DNA from 3 places in the Nocardia sp. NBC_00511 genome. Region 3 is predicted to be linked to each of the others. Evidence: riboswitches for the same ligand, from Rfam matches in the RefSeq annotation. Region 3 holds a riboswitch; each other region holds the start of a gene.
The links. A riboswitch is a leader RNA that binds a small molecule or an ion and turns the genes downstream of it on or off. The one in region 3 is predicted to bind cobalamin.

Region 1 (4,196 bases), 4.3 Mb from region 3:
GCGGGCGGCACCGTCGGGAACACCTCGCGCCGCACCAGGCCGTCGGCTTCCAGCCCGCGCAGCGTGCGGGTGAGCATGCGCTGGCTGATTCCCTCGATCGCGCGCTGTAACTCGTTGTACCGGTACGGCCGCCGGGCCAGCAGCGCCAGCACCAGCAGCGTCCACTTGTCCCCGATCCGTTGCAGCACCTCGGTGACCGGGCAGAGCGCGTACTCGTCGACCGGCACCGGAGACGGCAGCTCGGTCGCCACGATCGAGGGCACACGCGTGTACGTACCGGACATGAAAGTGCCTTCTTTCGGGATGCCCGCCCGCCGCCGACGATGAGACCCGACGACCGGAGCGATGGAGGTGTGATGGCAAAGACCATTGTGATCAGTGGCGGAACCGACGGCATGGGACGAGCGTTCTCGCTGGCCCGGGCGGCGCTGGGGGACACCGTGATCGCGCTCGGTAGCGATCCGGCGAAGGGCGAGGCGCTGGCGCGAGCCGCGCGGGTGCACTTCCTGCCCGCGGACCTGAGCGTGGTCAGCGAGAACGAACGGGTGATCGCTGAGATCGAGACCGCGCACGACACCGTCGACGCCCTGCTGCTGTTCGCCAACCGGGTCTCCGCCCGCCGCGTCACGACCATCGACGGTTTCGAACGAACCTTCGCGCTCTACTACCTGAGCCGATACCTGCTGTCGCACCGGCTGACCCCGCTGCTGCGGCGGGCCGAGCGCCCGGTGATCGTGAACATCGGCGGCGTCGGCGTCCGCAAGGGTGCGATCGACTGGACGGATCCGCAACTGGCAGACGGTTACAGCGCCGTGCGCGCACAGTTGCAAGCCGGACGTGCCAACGACCTACTGGGCGTCGCGTACGCCGAATCCGGCGGTGTGCCGTATGTGCTCTACCACCCGGGATTCACCCGCAGCGGTGACCTGTCGCAGCTGAAGCCGCTGGTCCGCTGGATGATTCGCGGCCTCGCCCGGCTCTCGGCCCAACCGGTTGCTGCCGCCATCGAGCCGCTGCACGCCTTCGTGGACTACTCGTCCACCGCGCCGCTGCGTGCCGTCGATCGCGGCCGCGACCTCGAATTGTCGCTACCCACACTGGATCCCGGCGACGCCCACCGCCTGGCGGACCTCACCGCGAACCTGCTGCGCCCCACCGGTCCTCGACCCGCGCCAGACGCCAGTAGGTGAGCGCGACCGCCCACACCACGACGAACAGCCCGACGATCACGAAACCGACGTTGTTCAAATCGATTCCGGCGATCCACGCGGTGATCGGATCACTGAGGTCGAGCTTGTCGTGCAGGATCCCCACCAGTTCGATGGTGCCGATCAGGAACGCCACCGCGATCGACAGACCGGTGATGGTCAGGTTGTAGTACACCTTGCGCACCGGATTGGAGAACGCCCAGTGGTAGGCGAAATTCATGAAGGTGCCGTCGAGCGTGTCGAACAGGCTCATCCCCGCCGCGAACAGCAGCGGCAGGCAGATGATGGCGTACCAGGGCAGTCCGGCGGCCGCGCCGGAGCCGGCCATCACCATCAGGGTGACCTCGGTGGCGGTGTCGAAGCCGATTCCGAACAGCAGGCCCACCGGGTACATCTGGCCCGGCCGGGTCACCGAGCGCGTCAACCGCCCCAGCATCCGATTGAGGAAACCGCGGCTGTCGAGATGCTTCTCCAGCTCGTGCTCGTCGAACTCGCCGTGGCGCATGGCCTTGAACACCCGCCAGATCCCGGCGAGCGCAACCAGATTCAGCGCGGCGATCAGATACAGGAAGGTCCCCGACGCCACCGTGCCCAGCAGACCCAGATCCTTGCGGACCACCGAATCGTCATCGGTCAGCGTGGTCGCCAGCCGGGCCCCCGCCGCGATGCCCGCGGCCAGCAGCACCACCACCGTCGAATGTCCCAGCGCGAACCAGAAACCCACCGATACCGGTCGCTTGCCGTCGGCCATCAGCTTTCGGGTGGTGTTGTCGATGGCGGCGATATGGTCCGCGTCGAAGGCGTGCCGCATGCCCAGCGTGTACGCAGTGATGCCCAGCCCCAGGCCGAACACCTGGGTGCCGACGGTGTAGTGGTGCGGTATCACCAGCGCGAGCAGGATGCCGAAGGCGATCACATGCAGCACGGCGATCGCGGCGAGTAGTCCGCCGGTGCGAATCCAGTCGCGGCGCTCCCAGCGCAGCACGGGCACGGCGGTATCGGTGACGGTCATTATCGGATCGGCCTTCCAGCACCTCGTGGAAACGGGTCAAGCTGCCGTGGCCGGTCTCCTGGCTGACGGGTCCAGCATCGACGCACCTGGCCTTCCGGTATCACTGATCCCGTGGCCTGCCCGCTGGCTGCGGGCCGGACGATGCGCCGACTTCCCGATCACAGTGGCGAGGGCCGCTCCGGTTTCGACACCGGAATTCCCGTACACCACGGCGTTCCACACGCTAGATGCCGATTGTCGAATCGGACAAATGGGGTCTCAGTCGAAGTCCTGGGCCTGCGCCACCAGGTCGAAGAACGACCACACACCGCCTCGCTGATACGACTCCGGGGATTCGGAACCGCCCAGGAACGGGTAGGGCGTGGCGATGTAGACCTCGTTCTCGGCCAGGGGGCCGATGAGCCGCCGGATCTTGGTGACCTGATCGGGTTGCAGCACATAGGTGATGACGCTCGGGTCGAAGAGCACCTCGGTGACGAACTCGCCGACCTCGGTGAACGGGCCGTAGGTCTTCACGCCCGGGCTGTAGGGGTCGAGCAGGCCGTACTCGCCGGTGCGGGTGCTCATCAGGAAGGCGTGACCCAGGTCCGAATAGCCGACGACGGTGTCGAACTGCGGGTAGTGCTCGGCCCACGCGGGCATCACGCGATCGAAACGCTGCGAGGGGATCAATCGGAAGGAAACGCTGGTCACCGGATTCATCCAACCAGAGCGGGCGGGACCGGCTCTCGACAGGCCGCGCGCGGGCGGGTAAAGATCGATGCAGCATTCGAAGTGGAGGCGTTTCGGTGACCGATCAGTGGCGCGAAGTCGCGAACAAGGTACGCAACTGGGGCCGCTGGGGGGAGGACGATCAGCTCGGCACGCTGAACCTGATCACCCCCGCCCGAATCGCCGCCGGCGCCGCCTGCGCGCGGGCCGGGCGCAGCATCCCGCTCGGCATTCCTTTCGACGCCTACGGACCGCAGGGCGCGAGCGGCTTCCGCCGCAACCCCATCCACCTCATGGCCGTAGACGGCGGCGACGCGAACTTCGCGGCGAACCTCGAGGGCTGGGGCGGACACACCGAAGCGCAGATCGCGGGAATGTACGCCGCCGGTCCCATGCGCTTCAACGACGACTACATCATGATGCCGTTGCAGTCGGCCACCCAGTGGGACGCGCTGTCGCACGTGTACTACGACGGGCTGCTCTACAACGGCGTCCCGGCCGCCGCCGTCACCAGTTTCGGAGCGACGAAGCTGGGGATCGAGCACTTCGCCGATCGCGGCGGAATCATCGGCCGCGGCGTACTGCTGGATGTCGCAAGACATTTCGGGGTCGAGCGGCTGTCGGCCGGGACGGTCATCACGCCGCAGGATCTCCAGGCTGTGGTGGATGCCCAGGACGTCGAGCTGGCGGGCGGCGACATCCTGGTGATCCGAACCGGCTGGTGGACAAGGTTTCTGGAAACCCACAAGCATTCGGAGTGGTTCGCGGGCAGTCCCGGACTGAGCTGGCGCTGCGCACAGTGGCTGCACGAGAACGAGATCGCGGCCGTCGCGGTGGACAATCCGGCCGTCGAGGTGATGGTGCCCGAGGACGGGGTGCTGCTGCCCCTGCACATGATCGCACTGCGCGATATGGGCACGCCGCTCGGGGAGATCTGGGACCTGGAAGCCCTCGGCCGGGACTGCGCCGAGGACCAGATCTACGAATTCCTGCTCTGCGCACCGGTTCTGAAGATCCCGGGGGCCGTCGGATCCCCGATCAGCCCCGTCGCGATCAAATAGCCTTCAGAACGCGGCCAGTACGCAGGCCCCGACGAACATCATCTGAACCGCGGCGCGCAGGGGCAGCGGCATCGACTTGACGCCGACATCCTCGCGCGCGGCCCGGATGTTCGCGGGGAACATCAGCATCAGCATCAGCGCCAGGCAGGTGGCGGCCAGCGGTGCGGCCCAGGGGACGAGAAGCCCGGCGGCACCGGCCAATTC
Region 2 (4,196 bases), 1.6 Mb from region 3:
TCCTCGTGGCTACGTCTTACGCTCCCCGCTCCGGCCTGGGTGCCGCATCGCTTTCCATCCCGACTCCCGTGTGGCTGATCGGCACCACGGTGCTCGCGCTGCTGGCGATCTACTTCATCGGCGTCGATCAGGGCGCGGTGTCGATCTTCGGCAGTGACATGCATGTGCACGAGTTCGTGCACGACGGTCGCCACTTCCTCGGCTTCCCCTGCCACTAGCCGAGGGAGCGAGCATTCATCATGGAGAAATCCATCATCGGCCGCGGCGTCCTGCTGGGCGCGCTCGGCGGCCTGATCGCGTTCATTTTCGCCCGGATCATGGCGGAGCCCATCATCAATCGGGCCATCGACTACGAGTCCGGGCGTGACGATGCGCAGATGGCCTTGGACAAGGCCGCCGGTAAGCCCATGGACGACATGGGCCCGGAGATCTTCACCCGTTCGCAGCAGCAGAACCTCGGTCTGCCGTTCGGCATGATCCTGTTCGGTGCGGCTCTGGGCGCGCTGTTCGCGGTGGTCTACTACCTGGCGCTGCGCCGGGTCGGCAAGGTCACCGCCCGCAATCTGGCGCTGCTGGTGGCGGGTGGCATGTTCCTGACGCTGTATGTGGTGCCGTTCCTGAAGTATCCGGCCAACCCGCCCTCGATCGGGCACCCGGACACCATCAAGGAGCGCACGGGGCTCTACATGCTGATGATCGTGTTGAGCGTGGCCTTCCTGCTCGGCGCGATCTGGCTGGGCCGCAAACTGGCCGCGCGACTGGGGAATTGGACCGCGAGCATCGCCGCGTCGGTGTCGTTCGTCGTGGCCGTGGGCGTGGTCATGCTGATCCTGCCGTCGCTGGGTCACCTGTCGGAGAACAAGGCGTTCGGCGACTTCGACACCGAGACCCCGCAGCCGCTCAAGGATGCCTCGGGCGCGATCGTGTACCCGGGCTTCCCGGCCGACGATCTGTTCCACTTCCGGCTGTACTCCTTTGCCGCACAACTGATCCTGTGGGTCGTCATCGGTGTCGGTTTCGCCTGGCTGGCCCCGCGCCTGCTCGGCGAGCGTGCCGCGGACGCTCAGGTGGCGGCGTCGGTGTCCTGACGCCTCGAACCCCACTGGGCGGGTCCACTCCTTGGGATAGGAGCGGGCCCGCCTTTCGCATTGCGATGAGTGTTCGCTATATTCGCGTCCGCAGCTGGTTCGCTGGAGGCGGAGTCGAGGAGCCCCTGACCCGACCCGAAGGCGTCGAAGCCCGTCGGCACGTTCACGTGCCACGCGGGTGAGAGGGAACCCGGTGAAAATCCGGGACTGTCCCGCAGCGGTGAGTGGGAACGACAGCCGTCATTCGCACTGGGCGATCAATCATGCCTGGGAAGCGACGGTCAGTAGCACCAGCCCCGGGCCGAAAATGCCGGGGCCACCCTCTTCTCGGGTGATGCCCACGAGTCCGAAGACCTGCCGGTTGTGCCGGATACGCCGTATCCGGCGGTCGTCGCCTCGTGGATTGGGCGGTACGCCGAGTAGACCCGGGCACGGGAACGATGCTGCGGTGGGCTCCTTGTGCGTGCGCTCGTGATGGGCGGCGGTCATCGGCTGCTGACCATGGAGTTCATTCGATGTTGAACCCTGACAACACCTTCACCGCAACAGTGCTGGGGCTGCCGCGTATCGGTGCGAACCGAGAGCTCAAGCGCGCGATCGAATCCTATTGGGCGGGACGGCTCGACGCCGCCGGTCTGCACCAGGTCGCCCGGGAGCTGCGCACCACGCAACTCACCGCCGCCCGCGATGCCGGACTGGATTCCATTCCGGTGGGCACGTTTTCCTACTACGACCAGGTGCTCGACACCGCGGTCCTGCTGGGCGCGCTGCCGCAGCGGGTCGCCGGGATCGCCGACGAGCTGGACCGCTACTTCGCGGCGGCGCGCGGCAATGCCGAGGTCGCACCGCTCGAGATGACCAAGTGGTTCGACACCAACTACCACTACCTGGTGCCCGAACTCGCGGCCGACACCGTGTTCTCGCTGCACCCGGACAAGCCGCTGACGGAGCTGAAAGAGGCACTGGCCCTCGATGTTCCGGCCCGTCCGGTGATCGTCGGCCCGATCACGTTCCTGAAGCTGGCCAAGTCGGTGGACGGGAGTGATCTGCTGAACCGCCTGCCGGATCTGCTGCCGCTCTACGAGCAGCTGCTCGGCCTGCTGGCCGAGGCCGGTGCGACCTGGGTGCAGATCGACGAGCCGTCGCTGGTCACCGACCTCACGGCCGCCGAATTCGATGCGGTGCGCACCACCTACCAGCGTCTCTCGGAGGTGTCGGCCCGGCCCTCGATTCTGGTGGCCACCTACTTCGGCCGCGTGGGCGCAGCGCTGTCCGCGCTGGCCGACACCGCCATCGAGGGCATCGCTGTCGATCTCGTCGCCGGTGGTGACGCGGATGTGGCTGCGGCGCAGTCGATCACGGACAAGCTGATCGTGGCCGGTGTCGTCGACGGCCACAATGTGTGGCGGGTCGATCCCGATCACGCGCTGCCGCGCCTGACCGGGCTGCGCGACGCGGGTGTGCGGGTCGCGGTGTCGAGTTCCTGCTCGCTGCTGCATGTTCCGTACAGCCTGGACCCGGAAACCGATCTGGACGCCCGGCTGCGCAGCTGGCTGGCGTTCGGCGCGGAGAAGATCGCCGAGATCCGGGTGCTGGCCACCGCGCTCACCGCGGGTGAGGCCGCCGTCGCCGGTGACCTCGAGATCGCCCGCACCGCGGTGCTGGACCGCAAGGCGGATCCGCGCCTGAAGGTCCAGGCGGTGCGCGATCGCCTCGCCGCCCTGGATGCGGACGCCGCGCGCCGCACCCCGGCCGACGAGCGCCGGGTGCTGCAGCAGGAGCGGTTGAACCTGCCGCTGCTGCCGACCACCACCATCGGCTCCTACCCGCAGACCAGCCGGATCCGGGTGGCGCGCGCCGAGCTGCGCCGCGGTGAGATCGACCAGGCCGAGTACGACGTGCGGATGCGCGCCGAGATCGCCGAAGTCATTGCGCTGCAGGAGGAAATCGGTCTCGACGTGCTGGTGCACGGCGAGCCGGAGCGCAACGACATGGTGCAGTACTTCGCCGAGCAGCTCGACGGTTTCGCCGCCACCGTCAACGGTTGGGTGCAGTCCTACGGCACCCGCTGCGTGCGCCCGCCGATCGTGTACGGCGACGTGGTGCGGCCCGCGGTGATGACCGTCGACTGGATCACCTACGCGCAGTCACTGACCGACAAGCCGGTCAAGGGCATGCTCACCGGCCCGGTCACCATCCTGGCCTGGTCGTTCATCCGCGACGACCAGCCGCTGGCCGATACCGCGCGGCAGATCGCCCTGGCGATCCGGGACGAGACGGTCGATCTGGAGACCGCGGGCATCGGCATCATCCAGGTGGACGAGCCCGCGCTGCGCGAACTGCTGCCGCTGCGCAAGGCCGACCAGGCCGCCTACCTGGAGTGGGCGGTCGAGGCGTTCCGCCTGTCCACCGCCGGTGTCGCCGACACCACGCAGATCCACACCCACCTGTGCTACTCGGAATTCGGTGAGGTGATCGGAGCCATCGCGGGGTTGGACGCCGACGTCACCTCCATCGAGGCGGCGCGCTCGCACATGGAGGTGCTCGACGACCTCAATGCCGCGGGCTTCGATCTGGGTGTGGGACCCGGCGTCTACGACATCCACTCGCCGCGCGTCCCCGGTGCCGAGGAGATCGAGCAGTCGCTGAGCCGGGCACTGAAAGCCGTTCCCGCCGAACGGCTCTGGGTCAATCCGGACTGCGGTCTGAAGACCCGGCGCACCGATGAGGTGACGGCCTCGCTGCGTAACCTGGTCGCCGCGGCCAAGGCGCTGCGCTGATCCGTGCCGGGGTGCCCACGCGGCGGGCACCCCGGCCGGTCGTGATCCATCACTTCCAGTCCTGAGGCGAGAATGCACTACCTTCCTACGGCACCCGTGACCAGCCGGTCCCCGCGCGATTCCGCGACGACGCCCGGTGTCCGATCGGTCGTCGAAAGCCTGCACACCCATGCCGGGGCGCGGGTGCCGTTCTCGGTGGAGTTCAATCCGCCCAGGGACTCCGCCGGGGAGGCCCGGCTGTGGCGCGCCGTGCGCGAATTCGAGCGCATGCACCCGGCTTTCGTCTCCATGACCTACGGTGCGGGCGGTTCGACGAAGGACCGCACCG
Region 3 (4,196 bases):
CGGAATGCGCGAATGGCGATCTCGCCGCGGTTGGCGACCAGGACTTTGGAGAACATTCGCCTAAGGTACCTGCCCCCGGCCACGGATCGGGCATCGAAGTCCCGTTCGCAGCAATCTTCACACCGTTCCGGTCGCGGCTGCGAATTTGTGTTAATCACACGGATACATCCCTGCCGGTGAGGCCTGTGCCGCCCGGACCACCGGATTCGCCATCGTGCTAAGGATCCGTGCCGCACCGGGGCGACGCGCGCACCGCACCCGCCGAGACACTCCCGCGTCCGGATAGCGCCGAAATCGTGTCACCCCCGTGCTCAGCACAATGCGCGATACACAGGCGTGCGACGTAATCGCCTGCGGGGCATACGGTTTCAAACAGCCGGAGCCAATGCCCCGCTGGCCGAATATCGCCGACCCGTTGTGCGCCTGCGCTTTTCAGCTCAGGCGGCGACCCGAACGCCAGACCGACGGCGAGTCACCGTACTCCCGTTTGAACGCGCGACTGAACGCCTCCTCGGCGTCGTAGCCGACCCGCCGGGCGATCGCCACGATCGAGAGATCGGTGTCGGCCAGCAGATCGGTGGCCAGGCGCATGCGCCATTCGGTCAGATACCGGATCGGCGGGCGATGCAGGACCGTGCGGAACCGCAGATCCAGCAGCGACCGTGAGACCGCCACGGCATCGGCGAGCTCCCCCACCGTCCACTTGCGGGCCGGATCGCGGTGCAGGTGGCCGAGCGCGGGCGCGAGCACCGGATCGCGCAGCGCCGCGATCCAGCCGCAGTCCACGGCCGGCCGCGAGGCCAGGTACAGCCGCAGCACCTCCACCAGCAGCAACTCGGGCAGGCGGCCGCCGACCGCGCCGCCGTGAATCCCGGATACCTGGGTGAGCGCGTAATCGATGGTGGCGCGCACCCATTCGGCGGCCGCGCCGGTCGGGCGCACCACGAAGGCGCGCGGCAGCGCCCGCAGCGCCGGATCGAAGAGCGGGTCGGCGCTGTCGAGGTAGCCGCACACCACCTCGGTGCGCGCGCCCGCGCCGCCGTGCCGCAGCACCGGCATGGTCCGCCACGGCGGGACGAGCATGAAGTCCGACAGCGGCACCACCTCCGCGTCGTCGACGCCGCCCATCCGGTGCACGTCCGCGTACGGCAGCACGATCACGTCCCCGGCGTGCGCCCAGAGTCGGTCGCCGCCTTCGGGATGCACCCAGCAGCTGCCCGTCGCGACCACATGGAAGAGGGTGACCCGATCGCTGCCGGGCCGCAGTGCCAGCGCGGTGTCGTGGCAGGTCATCGACTCGTAGGCCCACGGTTCGGTGTACTCGGCGCGCAGGAAGATCGCACCCGTCAGCCGCAGCCTGGCGAGCACGGCGTCCGCCGGGGCGGCCGCGTTCAGGTCCGGGTTCATCTCGACGGTCACGTTCATATCCAGAGATACGTTCGCGTCGCCCGCCGCGTTCACCGCCACGACGGTGGTCGTGGCGTCCTGATCAGGTATCCCGGGGAGCGGGTCATGGCCTCGCGGCGCACTGCTCACGAAACTGATGGTGTCACAACGAAAGGGAGCTCCCAATGCCGCTGTTCATGGATATTCACAACCTGCCCGAGCCGGTCGACGCCGAGCAGGCCGCCGCCGCGCACGCCGCCGATCTCGCGGCCCAGTCCGCCTACGGCGTCGACTACTGCAACTACTGGTTGGCTGCGGACGGCAAGCAGATCTTCTGCCTGGTCTCCGCGCCGGACGCCGAGACCGCCGCGCTGGTGCATCGCGAGGCGCACGGTCTGGTCGCCGACGAGATCCACGAGGTGACCGAGGGTAAGTGACCGCCGGCGGGCCGATATGCTCGGACCCGCAGTCGGTTCGCCAGGCGCGGATCAGGATCGGTGCACCCATCGTCCGCGCGCCCGGCGTCGAAACCGTACGACCCGGCGACGGGTCGGCCGGCGAGAGGGAACCCGGTGGGAATCCGGGACTGTCCCGCAGCGGTATGCAGGAACGACCGCCGTCATACGCACTGGGTGAGAATCTGGGAAGCGACGGCCACTAGGTCGGCCATCGAGGCCGGTGCCTGCGAGTCCGAAGACCTGCCGACCGTGCCGGATACGCCGTATCCGGCGGTCGGCGCCTCGTGGACCGGGCGGACGGACTCCAGGCCGCTTCGCGCTGCCCGGGTCCGCTTCGCGCGTGTGGCGGCGGCCAGTGCTTCGGACACTGGAGATCGATCCCGTGACTACCACTTCACCGTTCACCGCAACGGTTCTCGGCATTCCGCGCATCGGGCCGCGCCGGGAACTCAAGAAGGCCATCGAGTCGTACTGGGCGGGCCGCATCGACGCCGAGGCCCTGCACACCGTGGGCCGCGAACTGCGCGTCGCCCATCTGACCACGCTGGCGGCCAGCGGCCTGGATTCGGTGCCGGTCGGCACCTTCTCCTATTACGACCAGATCCTCGATGCCGCGGCCATGTTCGGTGCGCTGCCCGCGCGGGTGGCGGACATCGCCGATCCGCTCGACCGGTACTTCGCCGCCGCGCGCGGCACCGACACCGTCGAACCGCTGGAGATGACCAAGTGGTTCGACACCAATTACCACTATCTGGTGCCGGAATTGGGTCCGGACACCGCGTTCGCGCTGGACGCGCGCAAGCTGCTCGGCGAGCTGCGCGAGGCGATCGACCTCGGGGTGCCCGCGCGGCCGGTGCTGATCGGTCCCCTCACCTTCCTGAAGCTGGCCAAGGATTCCGAGGGCAATGCGCTGCGGCGCCTCGCCGAGCTGCTGCCGCTGTATCAGGAGTTGCTGCGGCTGCTGGCCGAGGCGGGCGCGCAGTGGGTGCAGATCGACGAACCGGTGCTCGTCACCGATCTCGACGAGGTCGAACTGGCGCTGGTCGAGCACGTCTACTCCGAGCTCTCCGCAGTGACCGAGCGGCCCGCGATCCTGGTCGCCACCTACTTCGGCCGTCCCGGACCGGCGCTGCCGGTGCTGGCGGCGACCGGAATCGAAGGCGTGGCACTGGATTTCGTGTACGGCACCACCGTCGAGGACGTGGTGGGCACGCCCGCCCTGTCGGGCAAGCTGGTGGTGGCGGGCGTCGTCGACGGCCGCAATGTGTGGCGCACCGACCTCGATCACGCGCTGGCCACCCTCGCGACGCTGCTGGCCGGAACCGCCACGCTGGTGGTCTCGACCTCCAGTTCGCTGCTGCACGTGCCGTATTCGCTCGACGCCGAGGCCGCTCCGGATCCGACGCTGCGCTCCTGGCTGGCGTTCGGTGCGGAGAAGGTGGCCGAGGTGGCGCTGCTGGCCACCGCGCTGCACGACGGGACCGCGGCGGTGTCGGACGAATTGGCCACCGCCCGTGCGGCTCTCGCGACCCGCGCCATCGACTCGCGGCTGCGCAACGACACCGTGCGGGCGCGGCTGTCCGCGCTCGGACCCGACGCGATCCGGCGCGCGCCGGCCGCGGATCGCCGGGTGCTGCAGCAGCAGCGGCTGCACCTGCCGCTGCTGCCGACCACCACCATCGGCTCGTACCCGCAGACGCCCGCCATCCGCAAGGACCGCGCCGCGTTCGTCAAGGGTGAGCTGACCGCCGAGCAGTACCGCGATCGGATGCGCGCCGAGGTCGCGGATGTCATTGCGCTGCAGGAGAAGCTGGGCCTCGACGTGCTGGTGCACGGCGAGCCCGAACGCAACGACATGGTGCAGTACTTCGCCGAACAGCTCGACGGCTTCTTCGCCACCGCCAACGGCTGGGTGCAGTCCTACGGCACCCGCTGCGTGCGCCCGCCGATCCTGTACGGCGATGTGGCACGGCGGCAGCCGATGACGGTGGAGTGGATCGGCTACGCGCAGTCGCTGACCGACAAGCCGGTCAAGGGCATGCTCACCGGCCCGGTCACCATTCTGGCCTGGTCGTTCGTGCGCGACGACCAGCCGATCGCCGACACCGCCCGGCAGGTGGCCCTGGCCATCCGCGAGGAGACGGTGGACCTGCAGGCCGCGGGCATCCGCATCATCCAGGTCGACGAACCGGCCCTGCGCGAACTGCTGCCGCTGCGCGCGGAAGCCGAAGCCGCATACCTGGATTGGGCGATCGAATCCTTCCGCCTGTCCACCTCGGGCGTCTCCGATGCGACCCAGATCCACACCCACCTCTGCTATTCGGAGTTCGGTGCGGTGATCGACGCCATCGC

Region 1: linked by a shared signal. The riboswitch ahead of OG300_RS22100 (HoxN/HupN/NixA family nickel/cobalt transporter) and the one ahead of metE (5-methyltetrahydropteroyltriglutamate--homocysteine S-methyltransferase) in region 3 are both predicted to bind cobalamin.
Region 2: linked by a shared signal. The riboswitch ahead of metE (5-methyltetrahydropteroyltriglutamate--homocysteine S-methyltransferase) and the one ahead of metE (5-methyltetrahydropteroyltriglutamate--homocysteine S-methyltransferase) in region 3 are both predicted to bind cobalamin.

Annotation. Positions count from the first base shown of each region.
Region 1 covers NZ_CP107849.1:4,707,959-4,712,154, reverse strand. The annotation lists gene OG300_RS22110 (winged helix-turn-helix transcriptional regulator) at 1-284, opposite strand, end outside; gene OG300_RS22105 (SDR family NAD(P)-dependent oxidoreductase) at 357-1,190, shown strand; gene OG300_RS22100 (HoxN/HupN/NixA family nickel/cobalt transporter) at 1,132-2,220, opposite strand; cobalamin riboswitch at 2,251-2,446, opposite strand; gene OG300_RS22095 (T6SS immunity protein Tdi1 domain-containing protein) at 2,479-2,913, opposite strand; gene OG300_RS22090 (cyclase family protein) at 3,009-3,992, shown strand; gene OG300_RS22085 (DoxX family protein) at 3,996-4,196, opposite strand, start outside.
Region 2 covers NZ_CP107849.1:2,031,066-2,035,261, forward strand. The annotation lists gene OG300_RS09620 (CbtB-domain containing protein) at 6-218, shown strand; gene OG300_RS09625 (CbtA family protein) at 240-1,088, shown strand; cobalamin riboswitch at 1,227-1,465, shown strand; gene metE (5-methyltetrahydropteroyltriglutamate--homocysteine S-methyltransferase) at 1,604-3,868, shown strand; gene OG300_RS09635 (methylenetetrahydrofolate reductase) at 3,941-4,196, shown strand, end outside.
Region 3 covers NZ_CP107849.1:425,967-430,162, reverse strand. The annotation lists gene OG300_RS02055 (pyruvate carboxylase) at 1-56, opposite strand, end outside; gene OG300_RS02050 (AraC family transcriptional regulator) at 433-1,536, opposite strand; gene OG300_RS02045 (nickel-binding protein) at 1,572-1,823, shown strand; cobalamin riboswitch at 1,916-2,107, shown strand; gene metE (5-methyltetrahydropteroyltriglutamate--homocysteine S-methyltransferase) at 2,227-4,196, shown strand, end outside.